DNA from 2 places in the Paenibacillus sp. N119s genome. Region 1 is predicted to be linked to the other one. Evidence: riboswitches for the same ligand, from Rfam matches in the RefSeq annotation. Region 1 holds a riboswitch; the other holds the start of a gene.
What was found. A riboswitch is a leader RNA that binds a small molecule or an ion and turns the genes downstream of it on or off. The one in region 1 is predicted to bind glycine.
Positions count from the first base shown of each region.

Region 2: it holds a riboswitch for glycine, as region 1 does, so the genes downstream of both, AC5V8P_RS04535 (alanine/glycine:cation symporter family protein) here and gcvT (glycine cleavage system aminomethyltransferase GcvT) in region 1, are expected to answer to the same signal.

Region 1 is NZ_JCAJRU010000268.1:332-6,165, reverse strand. Features, by position in the region: partial or broken gene AC5V8P_RS22295 (PTS transporter subunit EIIC) at 1-294, opposite strand, end outside; gene gcvH (glycine cleavage system protein GcvH) at 719-1,117, opposite strand; glycine riboswitch at 1,510-1,609, shown strand; glycine riboswitch at 1,610-1,706, shown strand; gene gcvT (glycine cleavage system aminomethyltransferase GcvT) at 1,786-2,886, shown strand; gene gcvPA (aminomethyl-transferring glycine dehydrogenase subunit GcvPA) at 3,012-4,367, shown strand; gene gcvPB (aminomethyl-transferring glycine dehydrogenase subunit GcvPB) at 4,364-5,834, shown strand, end outside.
Region 2 is NZ_JCAJRU010000019.1:23,211-31,429, forward strand. Features, by position in the region: gene AC5V8P_RS04530 (LacI family DNA-binding transcriptional regulator) at 115-1,086, opposite strand; glycine riboswitch at 1,322-1,398, shown strand; glycine riboswitch at 1,417-1,512, shown strand; gene AC5V8P_RS04535 (alanine/glycine:cation symporter family protein) at 1,659-3,077, shown strand; gene AC5V8P_RS04540 (PTS transporter subunit EIIC) at 3,248-4,729, opposite strand; gene AC5V8P_RS04545 (MIP/aquaporin family protein) at 5,046-5,870, shown strand; gene glpK (glycerol kinase GlpK) at 5,902-7,395, shown strand; gene AC5V8P_RS04555 (LacI family DNA-binding transcriptional regulator) at 7,482-8,219, opposite strand, start outside.

The DNA.
Region 1 (5,834 bases):
AATGACACCCATCGTCATAATGGCACCGATCACACCTCCACGCTGTCCGTGAATCATTGTGCCTCCTGTATAACCAATTAACAGCGGCAGCAAATAATTTTTCATTGGATCAACCAGTTGTGCAAAACCCTCGTTCGGGAACCACCCGGTCGGAATAAAGAGTGCTGTAATTAATCCCCACGCAATAAAGGCTCCCATATTCGGCATAACCATACCGCTGAGAAAACGGCCAAAACGTTGTACGGCGACACGAGCGCCACCGCTTGAACTGGACTTTGTGTCCACTGTGCTCATATTCATATCCTCCTTGTGAGTAAATAGCATCACTACCTTTTCTTAAAATTCATACTAAATGACAGCGCTATCTTCATCAACGAAATGAAAACGTACTTTCGTCATGAACGTTGATGACAACATTTAAATTTAAAGTAACGCCAAGGCATTATACCTGCATAATTCTTCTTAATATGGCCGATAACAATAGAAATTAGTCGAAAAAACATGGTTGTAAATCTGCATATTTTTTAATGGGACACCCTTCTAAATCTGAGGAAGTGACGTAATTACGCCTTCTAAAAAACAACAAAAAAATAGCCGCTATGTCAGATCATAGCGACTATTTTATACAAAAACCGAGCGGACTCACGATGCTCTTATTTAATTCAAGATCCATACAGAAAATCAAAATAAAAGGTAGTAATTCATGCTGTATTACTTATTACTGCTCATCTGAAATCAACTGTTCGTACTGCTCCGCAGACAGCAGCTTGCCCACAGCTTCCTCGACATCATTGTTCAATTCTACTTCGATCATCCAACCCTTTTCATAGGGAGATTCATTCACCAGTTCAGGTGTGCTTTCCAGAGCTTCATTCACTTTCATAACGGTTCCCGCCACCGGGGCAAAAAGATCGGAGACTGTCTTCACCGATTCAATTGTGCCGACCTCCGCCCCCTGTTCAATCGTTGTTCCCACCCCAGGTAATTCCACAAAAACAATATCACCCAGTTGATGCTGTGCAAAGTCTGTAATGCCGATTCGCAACGTTCCATTCGCTGTGCGCTGAACCCACTCATGTTCGTCTGTATACCAAAGTTCCTGTTTCACTTCACTCATCCGTTTCGCCTCATTTCCACATGAATAAAATGCTTTTGATCACTTGTATTAGACAGGTTAAGATTATGACAACAAGAACATCCATGTCAATAATACTAACAAAAATACTTCATACCAACCTATATAGCATAGTCTATCAAAAATAATAACTTGTAACAAACGCTTACATATCCTTATTTATACATTAAATGTTTTTCATATTGTTTCATATGACATTTTTATTGACATTTTGAATGAATTTGCGTATTAATGGGTTATAGCAAATGCTTTTGGAAATACATCGACAACTGCAAACGCGGATGAACGCGGAGGGAGAGACTGCCAAAAGGATTCTCATAGCTGTTGTCGTTTGTGAGACAGTTATGCACGCGAATCGGATCCAAGTTGTTACCTGCAAGACCGGGTAGCATACCATTGATCCAAAAGGTAGCGCCGAAGGAGTAAACTTGCATTGCAGGTGAATCTCTCAGGCAAAAGGACCTCTGCCGGACGCATCTCTGGAGAGCATTCGCGATTAGAGCGGATCACCCAAGGGGAAACCCGGTACATGCCGGGGTAACTTTCTGGTATCAAGGACAGAGCTGAAAAAAGAGTATGGACCGCCGTCTATACGTTTCTTTCAGCCTGTCTTTTTGTTTTGGCCGATTACACTGGATAGGAGTGGAAAAATGTCTAATTTGCGAAGAACACCACTATATTCGTCCTACGGGACGCAACCCGGAGTTCGTTGTATTGACTTTGGCGGATGGGAGCTCCCCGTTCAGTTTAGCGGCATCCAAAAAGAACATGAGGCCGTCCGCCAACGCGCGGGTTTATTCGATGTCTCGCATATGGGCGAGTTTTTGGTTGAGGGCAAAGAAGCCGAGGCTTTTTTGCAGCGAGTAACCACAAATGATGTCAGCCAGTTGGAACCGGGTCAGGCACAATATTCACTCCTTTGTTACCCCGACGGAGGCGTAGTGGATGACTTGCTTGTATATCGCAAAGGACCAGAGCGCTACATGCTCGTTGTGAATGCTTCCAACATCGACAAAGATTGGGATTGGCTTATTCGCCACGCACCTGCATCGGTTCATCTGGAGAATGTGTCTGACGCAATAGCATTGCTGGCATTGCAAGGACCAGAAGCAGCACGTATTGCCGCTGCCGCAACAGATACAGATATAACGAATCTGGCATCTTTCCGATTCCAGGAGAACGTGCAATTGTTTGGAGCAAAAGCGCTTGTCTCGCGAACCGGATATACCGGCGAAGACGGCTTTGAATTTTATATACCTGCTGAGGAAGCACCTGCCGTCTGGGATGGTTTGCTTCGTTGCGGTGAGTCGTATGGGCTGATTCCTGCTGGACTTGGTGCTCGCGATACGCTGCGCTTTGAGGCGCGGCTGCCGCTGTACGGGCAAGAGTTATCTGCGACCATTTCACCGCTTGAGGCTGGTTTAGGTTTCTTCGTCAAGCTGAACAAAGGAGATTTTATCGGCAGGGAAGCACTGCAACGCCAGAAAGAACAAGGAATTCCTCGCAAGTTGATTGGGCTGGAAATGATGGACCGCGGCATCCCGCGCGCTCATTATCCGGTATTTGCTGAAGGCCAACACATCGGTGAGGTCACCACCGGCACCCAATCGCCCACCTTGAAGCGCAATCTAGGGCTGGCCCTGGTGGACAGTCGTTATAGTACCCTATCTACACCGCTGGAGGTCGAAATTCGTGGTAAACGCCTACGTGCGGAGGTGGTCGCAGCCCCCTTTTATAAACGGCCACGCTGATCTTAAACTCTCTTCATTCCTGAAAAAACGATCATATCGTATATGAAATTCTGGATTTTCCAATTCCGTTTATGTATTAGCTAATTTATTATCTAAATTTTGCTTTTCGAAAGGAGCCAGAACCTATGAAGCAGCATCGCTATCTCCCCATGACCGAACAAGACCAAACCGAAATGCTGCGTGTGGTAGGCGTATCATCCATTGATGAGCTATTTAGTGACATTCCAGAGGCTATTCGATACCAAGGAGAACTCCCTCTTTCCTCTCGGCTCGACGAAAGAGCCTTAACCCGCCACATGGCCAGACTGGCCGGACACAATGCCAATACAGATACACATGCCAGCTTTCTTGGTGCAGGCATTTATGATCATCATATTCCGTCCGTTATCCAACACATCACCTCACGATCCGAATTTTACACAGCCTATACCCCTTATCAGCCGGAAGTAAGCCAGGGCGAGCTGCAAGCCATCTTCGAGTTCCAGTCGTATATTTGCGAATTGACAGGCATGGCTGTAGCTAATGCCAGTATGTACGATGGGGCGACAGCTCTGGCGGAAGCAGGCTCATTGGCTACCGCAGCCACGCGCCGTAAACAGCTCATCGTATCAAGGTCTGTCCATCCAGAGGCACGTCAGGTATTGGCAGCCTATGCACGCGGATTGGATTTGGACATCGTGGAGATTGGCTGTTCAGACGGCGTAACGGATGTCGATGCGCTAGCCGCAGCTATATCGGAACAGACAGCGGCTGTTTTGGTTCAGAGCCCCAACTTTTTCGGAGCCGTCGAAAATTTGAAGCCGATGGCTGACCTCATCCATGCGCAGCAAGGGCTTATGGTTGTCAGTGCCAACCCACTGGCGCTTGGCTTATTGGAGGCGCCTGGCAAGCAAGGCGCAGATATTGTGGTAGGCGACGCGCAGCCGCTTGGGATCTCGTCCTCCCTCGGCGGTCCGACCTGCGGTTACTTTGCCGTTTCACAGGCGCATATGCGCCGTATCCCTGGTCGTATTGTAGGCCAAACCACAGACCGTAACGGCAAACGCGGTTTCGTGCTGACCTTGCAAGCGAGAGAACAGCATATCCGCCGCGAAAAGGCTACCTCTAACATTTGCTCCAATCAAGCGTTGCTTGCTTTAACGGCATCAGTGTACTTGTCCGTCATGGGAAGACAGGGTATCCAGGAAGTAGCCGAGCTGAATGTGCATAAAAGTCGCTACGCATTAGAGCAATTGCTGAGCTTGAAAGGCATAACTGCCTCGTTTCATGCACCGACCTTTAATGAGTTTGCCCTTAGACTGCCTGAAGGCACAGATATGAGCAAACTTCAGGACAATCTGCTGGCTGCCGGATTTATTGCAGGCTATGATTTGGGCCGGGACTATCCGGAGCTTGCTGGTCATATGCTGATTGCCGTAACGGAGCAAAGAACCAAAGAAGAGATCGACCAATTTGTACACACCTTGGAGGGATTGCTATGACACACGCCGGACAGGATCAGAAACAAGAGCTGTTGCAGGAACACGATCAGGCGCTCATTTTTGAATTGAGCCGTCCGGGTCGCATCGCCTATTCCCTTCCTGAGTGCGATGTCCCTCGTCGCCCGGTAGCAGAGCTTTTGCCAGATTACGCGCTGCGCAGCGAGCCTGCGGCACTACCCGAGGTATACGAAGTAGATGTTATTCGCCATTATACCGCCCTGTCCCAGCGTAATTTTGGCGTCGACAACGGATTTTATCCGCTTGGCTCCTGTACGATGAAATACAACCCGAAGGTGAACGAGGATGTCGCCCGTTACGCAGGCTTTGCTAAAATCCATCCCTATCAGCCGGAGGGTAGCATCCAGGGTGCTATGGAGCTGCTGTATACGCTCCAAAACGATCTGGCTACGTTGACTGGCATGGATGCCGTCACGCTTCAGCCCGCTGCTGGCGCCCATGGCGAATGGACCGGGCTGATGATGATCCGCTCGTACCACGAAGCACGTGGTGAGCGACGTACCAAGGTGCTCGTGCCGGATTCCTCGCACGGAACGAACCCCGCCAGTGCAACTGTCGCGGGCTTCGAAACAGTCACCCTACCCTCCACCCCAGAGGGGCTGGTGGATCTGGATGCGCTGCGTCAAGCCGTAGGCAACGACACCGCTGCGCTCATGCTGACCAATCCAAACACGCTGGGCCTGTTTGAGAAGCAAATTACTGACATTGCCGCGATCGTGCATGACGCAGGTGGTCTGCTTTACTATGACGGGGCAAATTCCAACGCCATCATGGGAATTACCCGCCCCGGGGATATGGGCTTCGATGTGGTGCATCTCAATCTGCACAAAACGATGAGCACCCCTCACGGCGGAGGCGGCCCTGGCGCGGGACCTGTCGGCGTAAAGCAGCGACTGATTCCCTATTTGCCCAAGCCGCTTGTTGTACGTGATTCGCAGGGGATGTACCGCTGGGACCGGGAGCAGGGAGATTCTATTGGACGGGTCAAAGCCTTTTACGGCAACTTTGGCATTCTCGTCCGTGCCTATGCCTATATCCGCAGCTACGGTCCTGATGGCTTGAAGCGAGTATCCGAATGCGCTGTACTCAATGCCAACTACATGATGCATCGGTTGGCTCCGCATTTTGACCTGCCTTACCCTGGGCATTGCAAACACGAATTTGTCATGTCAGGGCGAGGCTTGAAGAAATTTGGAGTGCGTACGCTGGATGTAGCCAAACGATTGCTTGATTTCGGTTATCATCCACCTACCATTTATTTTCCGCTAAATGTAGAGGAATGCATCATGATCGAGCCGACGGAAACAGAAAGCAAAGAGACGCTGGATGCTTTTGTCGACACTATGATTCAAATTGCGCGCGAAGCCAAGGAGAATCCTGAGCTGGTGCTCAATGCACCCTATACCACTCCCGTCACACGCCTGGATGAAACCACTGCAGCCCGTAAAC
Region 2 (8,219 bases), on a different contig from region 1:
CGATATAGTGCTATTGTAGCACAAAAAAAAGCGATTTCAACATTTTTTATTCTCTTTCGACAAAAAATATTTCATATCAAGGCCCAATTGCCTAATTTGCAAGTCAACTGACCCTTAAGTGGTCGTACGCTCAATGAGACTGTATTCCAGCGAATGAAGCTTCATCTGGCGTCCAATCAGCTCAGGGGAAAGCATGAAAAAAGCATTTTGCGCCTGAGCCATAATGGGATTTTGAACCGTTGTAATTCCCATGGTGTGCGACAGCTCCGTGTTATCGAACCCAACAATCGCCAGATCTTCCGGTACCCTCAGCTTTTGTCTGCGCGCTTCGCAGAGAATGCCCACGGCTACATAATCGTTAGCACACAAAATAGCCTCCGGAAATGCCTCCCGATGCTGTAACAAATTACGTACGACCTGTTCGCCATCACGAATGTTATAAATAGAAGAATAGTTCCAATGCGGCCGCACTGGCAGATTGTGCTCATTCATGATCTGCTTATAAGCTCGTTGTCTACTGTGGGTATTAATGCTGCTTGGACGACCAAAGGCATTGGCTATACGAGTATAGCCTTTTTGTATCAAATGCTTTAGTGCTAGCATGTATCCTTCATACTGATCCATAGCGACGGAACGAATATCAGTATGCTCCATTCGTTGCCAGGCCACAATGGGGCCATATTTGCAATAGGTACTCAAAAAATCAGTGTCATTCACGCAGGAAATGATGACCAGCGCATCGACTCTTTTTCTTTTTAAATCCTCGAAAGCCTGAAGCTCCTTCTTCTTGTCTTCTCCCGAAGTATAAATAATGGTTTGGAATTCATATTGTCCAGCGATTTCCACAAAGCTGTCCAGAAAGGCCAGAACAATTTCATTAATAGTTGAAGTAATGATGCCAATCTGGAGCGTCTGACCCTTGGATAGAGAAATCGCATTTCGATTAGGAACATAATCCAGCTCCTGCATGATTTTTAATATTTTAGCTCTGGTTTCTTGGCTTACATGTGGGGACTGATTTAACACTCTGGATACCGTAGCCTTGGAAAAGCCCGCCAGTTTTGCAATTTGATCAAGATTCGACATGATGCTTCTCCTCACATAAGAAAAAAATACTTGATATGAAACGCGTTACAACAATTAGGATGCTCATGAGGGCATTACGTCTATTTTAAAGCATCTATTAATGCATTTCAAAGGAGAACGGTTGCCGGGAGATATTGATTCAAGGATTGTAAGTTTATCGTTGGACTTCACAAATTTTTCACTTGTAATAAGCTGAAAGTTTTCTGTATAATAAATAAAAATTTCATATGTCTGGTTGATGTTTGCGGGAGATGGAATGAAAATTCCGACCGAAGGGGCAAAACTCTCAGGTGCTAAGGCTGGTTACAGCAATATGCGGGGACCGTAAACGGACAGAACTCTGGAGAGACCCTTAATTGGGCGCCGAAGGTGCACCGCAGAATAACATCTGCTTAAACTCTCAGGCAAAAGGACAGAGACGCGAATAACCTGTGACAGGGAATACTCTAGGCTTTTTAGAGATAAAATCCTGTACAAATTGGTTTATTTTTCGTGCCTTTAACCTCTCCAGGAGTCGAATCAACGGATTTGACTCTTTTTTGTTTTTTAATATGCTGGAGGAGCGGGTTGAAATGAATTTGGTACATTTATTGGAAACGATTGACAGTTGGATGTGGGGAGCGCCGCTTCTAATTCTCGTCATGGGCACTGGGTTGTGGCTAACGATCCGTCTGAAGATGCTTCAGATTATTCGATTGCCTTTAGCGCTCAAGCTAATTGGTAAAGCGCCGGACGAAGGCAGCGGGGATGTCAGTAGCTTTGGAGCATTGAGTACGGCACTCGCAGCTACTGTAGGTACAGGAAGTATCGTCGGTGTCGCAACAGCGATCAAATTGGGTGGGCCCGGTTCATTATTCTGGATGCTGGTTGCAGCTTTTTTCGGGATGGCAACCAAATATGCGGAAGGGTTATTATCCGTTAAATACCGTGTTAAAGACCGGAACGGACAATTTTCGGGTGGTCCGATGTATTATATTGAAAACGGGCTTGGCCGCCGTTTCAAGCCGCTGGCGATGTTGTTTGCCTTTTCTGGTATTCTTGTAGCATTATTTGGAATCGGTACTTTTCCGCAAGTAAAGGCTATCGTTTCTTCTACGGAGAGTAGCTTTGGCGTGCCAACAGTAGTTACAGCAATCATTATTTCAGTGTTGACGGCTGTTGTTACGATTGGAGGACTCAAAAGTATCGCCAAGGTATCCACAAAGATTGTTCCATTCATGTCGGGGCTCTATATCGTGGTTTGTTTAATCGTACTCATTAAGTTTGCAGGAGAGCTTCCTCATGCGATCGCGCTAGTATTACAAGGGGCTTTCTCGACAACATCTGCGGCGGGTGGTTTTGCCGGAGCCACGATTATGCTGGCAATGCGAAGCGGAGTTGCCAGAGGGATCTTTGCAAATGAAGCCGGTTTGGGAAGTGCGCCAATCGCAGCAGCAGCAGCTAAGACAAAATGGCCCGCAGAACAAGGGCTAATATCCATGACGGGCGTTTTTATCGATACGATGATTATTTGTAATTTGACAGGATTTACATTGCTGGTTACGGGAATATGGAGTGGAAATGATGATGGAGGTCTGATGACTCAACATGCGTTTTCCAGTGCCTTTCCGGCTGGAGCAGAGCTCGTGACGATTAGCCTTATTTTATTTGCGTTCACAACGATACTTGGCTGGAACTACTACGGGGAACGCTGTGTTGAATATTTGCTTGGGGTCAAGTGGATTAAACCATACCGTTATCTGTTTATTATACTGGTTGCCGGAGGCGCGTTCATCAAGCTCGATGCCATCTGGCTGCTGGCAGATATTTTTAACGCAATGATGGCTTTTCCGAACCTGATTGCATTGCTCGGCTTGTCAGGAATTGTAGTCGCCGAAACTCGCACTTATATGAATACTTTGTATCCTAATAAGAAAAAAGGGATTCTTGCAGGTGCCAATGTAGGGGCTGCTATCCAAGTAGAAGAAAAAGGACAAACAGTTAATTCATAAATACTAAAAGGGGTGCTCTCAGCCATCACAGGCTTGAGGGTACTCCCTTTTGAATGTTATCGCCAACATGAGGAATATCATCCTCTATCCGTACGTGGGATGATTACATGGCAGCCGGAGAACAACTTCTGTTATAGGAAGATCGCACGTGTTTAAGTCAGGGGATTAGCTTATGACATTAATCGTTGTATCTCATCTTTCAGAGCTTCGGACCGAGTACCGAAAATAACCTGCAGGGTACCGTTCCCCAATCTGATGATCCCCGATGCTCCGAGCTGCTTAAGAGCTTGATCGTTAACCGCTTTGTCGTCTTTGACGACAAGGCGTAGCCGCGTGATACAGGCATCAATGCTTTGGATATTATCTGAACCGCCGAGATAGGCTAGGATCTTGTCTGCCTGACTGGACGGAGTGTTGGATGAGGTGCTCGCCTTTCCAGCAGGTACGGATTCGTTAGTCTTAGACAGGAGATCATCATCTATATCGTCTTCACGCCCGGGAGTCTTTAGGTTGAATTTGAGAATGATGAAGCGGAACAGAAAGTAATAAACGAAGGCGAAGACAAGCCCGATTGGGATCATTCGCAATGGGTGGGTGGAGAGCTTCATATTGACCAGATAGTCAATGAGTCCTGCTGAAAAAGAAAAGCCAAGCTTGACATCTAGTAGGTATACGACCAGACCGCTTAGCCCTGTCAGCAGAGCATGAACGCCGTAAAGTAATGGCGCAATGAACATAAACGAAAATTCGAGGGGTTCAGTAATTCCAGTGAGGAACGATGCCAGCGCAGAACCGATGAAAATGGAAGCGACCGCTTTACGTTTTTCCGGCCTAGCTGTATGGATGAATGCGAGAGCCGCTGCTGGCAGAGCAAACATCATAATGGGGAAGAAGCCAGACATAAACATACCTGCCGATGCATCGCCTGCAAAAAAACGCGTCAGGTCACCATGAACGACTTCACCTGCTGCATTGGTATAGTCACCAATTTGAAACCATGCGATTGAGTTCAACACATGGTGCAGACCGAGCGGGATCAGTAGTCGATTGGCAATCATGAACACCATGGATCCGACTCCGCCAAAGCCGACTATCCAGTTGCCGAAGGCTGCAATTCCATCTTGTATCGGACTCCAGATCATGCCGAGCAGAATGGCCAGAATCATGGTCGTAAAGGCTGTAATCATGGGTACAAAACGTTTGCCTGAAAAAAATCCAAGCCAGTCTGGAAGTTGAATATTGTGATATTTTTTGAATAAAAAAGCAGACCATCCGCCGATAAAAATACCGCCCAATACGCCCATATCCAGTTTGACATCGTCGGGAATATACGCAAATATACCCGGTACTGCTGCCAAAATACGGGTTAGCACCAAATAGGCAATGACTGCCGAAAGTGCGGCTACCGCATCACCTGCCAGACCAATAGCAACACCGATGGAGAAAATGAGCGCCAAGTTGCCGAAGATTGCACCCGCCCCTTCGTTCAGAAAAGGAGTGACATAATGATTCAGAAATCCACCGATTCCAGAACCAAGTGGAATGTCCGTTTCATAATTAATGAGAGCTAGCCCTTGCAAAATCCCTGCGGCGGGTAAGGTAGCCACTGGAAGCATTAACGACTTTCCGATTTTTTGCAGAAATTTCAGCATAACATTCTTCCCTTCTTCATCAAGTTTGGGAGTGTCGTATTCATCCTGAAATCTTTACATTCAGCCATTTTTTCACATCATAAATCGGGCAGTCTAACATGGTCAACGATTATTTTAGAATATGAGAAGACGTAAATCCGTAGTTGACATCGCTTACATGCTTATATAATATCAAATTTAAGTTAATAATCGTGACGGAGACAAGAGAGCCACGCAGACATCCCATGGTACAGCACAGGGTTGGTTTGTGATGGCTTTCCTTTTTTGCGCGATGAAAACGATCAGAATCGGATGATCTATTGAGGAGGTTGGTTGTATGTCGCCATACGCAGCCGAATTCATAGGGACAATGATTCTCATTGCCCTAGGTGGCGGAGTGTGCGCAGGGGTGTCCCTGAAAAAGTCATTTGCTCACGCTTCCGGCTGGATTGTAATTGGAATGGGATGGGGGCTTGCGGTAGCTATTGCAGTGTATGCGGTCGGTCAAATCAGCGGAGCGCATTTGAATCCGGCAGTTACACTCGCGTTGGCATTTCAGGGTAGTTTTCCATGGCAGGATGTTCCCGGCTATATTGTGGCCCAGCTTCTTGGAGCCATGGCAGGTGCAGTGATCGTCGTTTTACACTATTGGCCCCACTGGAAAGAGACAGAGGACACGGCAACCAAGCTCGGTGTATTTGCGACAGGACCAGCTATTGATCATCCGTTTGCCAACGTGCTTAGTGAAATGATAGCTACTTTTATCTTTGTTCTTGCTTTACTGTCGTTTGGTGCCAATTCATTTACAGACGGTTTGAAACCGCTGATTGTTGGTTTTTTGGTTGTCAGTATCGGGTTATCCCTTGGAGGCACAACGGGCTATGCCATCAATCCAGCGAGGGATTTTGGACCGCGTCTGATGCATTATTTGCTACCGATTCCCGGGAAGGGAGCTTCCAACTGGGGATATGCATGGGTGCCTATTGTAGGACCGTTATTGGGGGGATCTTTCGCAGGGCCATTTTATCAGGCCGTTTTTAAGGGGAGTGTAACCCCGGCTTTCTGGATTTTATTAGGGGTCATCGTGGTGGTACTTTTGATTACCTTCCGCATCAGTCGTACTTATAAAAATCATAAAATCGATCACAAGCTTACAGCGTAAAAACGATGGATTTACACGGGGAGAGATGAATATGGAAAAATATATTTTGTCACTAGACCAGGGAACGACAAGTTCAAGAGCGATTTTGTTCAATAGCGAAGGAGATGTGGTGTACTCAGCCCAGCGGGAATTTCCGCAATATTTTCCTCACCCCGGCTGGGTAGAGCAGAATGCGAATGAAATCTGGAGTTCTATTCTGGGCGTTATTGCCTCCTGTCTTTCCGAATCCGGTGTAAAAGCAAATCAAATTGCTGCCATCGGCATTACTAATCAGCGGGAATCAGTGGCCGTGTGGGACAAAAATACAGGATTACCCGTGTATAACGTACTCGTATGGCAATCACGTCAAACCTCGGATATTTGTGATGAATTGAAGCGACAAGGGCATGAGGAGTTGTTTCACAGCAAAACAGGGCTATTGATCGACCCGTATTTTTCAGGCACTAAAGTAAAGTGGATCCTGGATCATGTAGAAGGCGCGCGGGAAAAGGCGGAACGAGGTGACTTGTTATTCGGTACGATTGACTCGTGGCTAATCTGGAAGCTATCCGGCGGAAAGGCTCATGTAACGGACTACTCCAATGCAGCGAGAACGCTGATGTACAACATTTATGAGCTCAAGTGGGATGAAGAGCTGCTGGACATTCTGGGGGTTCCGAAAATCATGCTGCCTGAGGTAAGGCCTTCTTCCGAGGTATATGCGCACACCGTGGATTATCATTTTTTTGGTCAGAATGTACCGATCGCGGGTGCAGCAGGCGACCAGCAGGCAGCCTTGTTCGGTCAGGCTTGTTACGAAAAAGGAATGATCAAAAACACTTATGGCACAGGCTGCTTTATGCTCATGAATACAGGGGATCAGCCTGTTGAATCCAAACACGGTCTGATCACGACCATTGCTTGGGGACTGGAAGAAGGCAAAGTACAATACGCGCTCGAGGGGAGTGTGTTTGTTGCGGGGTCCGCGGTCCAGTGGCTGCGAGACGGGCTGCGCATGTTCCGTGAGGCGAAGGACAGTGAGCCTTATGCCGCCCGTGTTTCCTCTACAGAAGGGGTGTATCTTGTACCCGCTTTTGTCGGCTTGGGCAGCCCCTACTGGGATAGCGAGGTACGTGGAGCGATGTTCGGTCTGACGCGGGGGACGACGAAGGAGCATTTTATTCGTGCCACCTTGGAGTCACTCGCTTATCAGACCAAAGATGTGCTTACCGCCATGGAGATAGATTCAGGTATTGCGGTGAAGACATTGCGTGTAGATGGAGGAGCCGTGTTGAACAATTTCCTGATGCAATTCCAGAGTGATATTCTGGATGCGACGGTAGAACGACCAGTTATCCATGAGACAACAGCATTGGGTGCTGCATGCCTAGCAGGTTTGGCTGTTGGATATTGGAAGAGTATGGATGAACTTCGTAAGCGGGTGAGGGTGGAAACCTCCTTTACCCCTACGATGGATGAAGCAACACGTGAAAGCCTGTACGAAGGCTGGAAAAAGGCTGTGAAGGCAACGATGGCCTACAAGTAGCAGCTTAAACGAAAGGGCTTTAGATCTTTAAACTGCAAAAAGGTGACTTCTGAATTCAACAGGAGTCACCTTTTTTAAGGTATGTGCTATCCCTCGACCCTCGTATGGTTCCAATTTTGCTGGGCTCCGCAGGAGGTGCGAATGACTAGTTCGGGCTCTACTTTAATACATTTCGTATTCATTTGTTTGTTCATCAGGTCAAACAGTACCATAGCGGCTAGACGGCCTATTTTTTGCTTGTCTTGTTTTACAGTCGTCAGTGGAGGATCGGTATAACGACAGGCTTCAATATCATCACATCCTATTACGGCGATATCCTCGGGTACCCTTAAGCCGCTTTCCTTGAAAGCACGGATGGCGCCAAAGGCCAGCAGGTCGGTAGCCGCAAAAATAGCTCTTGGTAAATCTCCTTGCTGTATCCACGCCTTTGCGATCTGGTACCCATCCTCTGCCGCATAGTCCTTACCATATACGATCCATTCGGGTCTTACATCAAGACTAAACCGCTTTAGTGAAGCGATAAACGCTTCCTCTCTCTGTTTGATAACCAAGGAGGGGCGTTCAATGCCTATAAAACCCATCTCGCGGTATCCATTCATGTAAAAGTGCTCAACAACCTTCATGGAGATCTTCTGATTGTCGGACATGATGTAGCAGGAACTGGCCCCAGTCAGCTCAATATCGACGCCGATGCAGGGGATGGGGCTGGCGTCGAGATCAAAAACACTTTTCTCCACTTCGTCTCCAGCAATAATAATACAACCGTCCACCGAAAAATATTTCGAGCGAGCTAAATAGTCCTCTCCATTATCGAGAAATTTCTC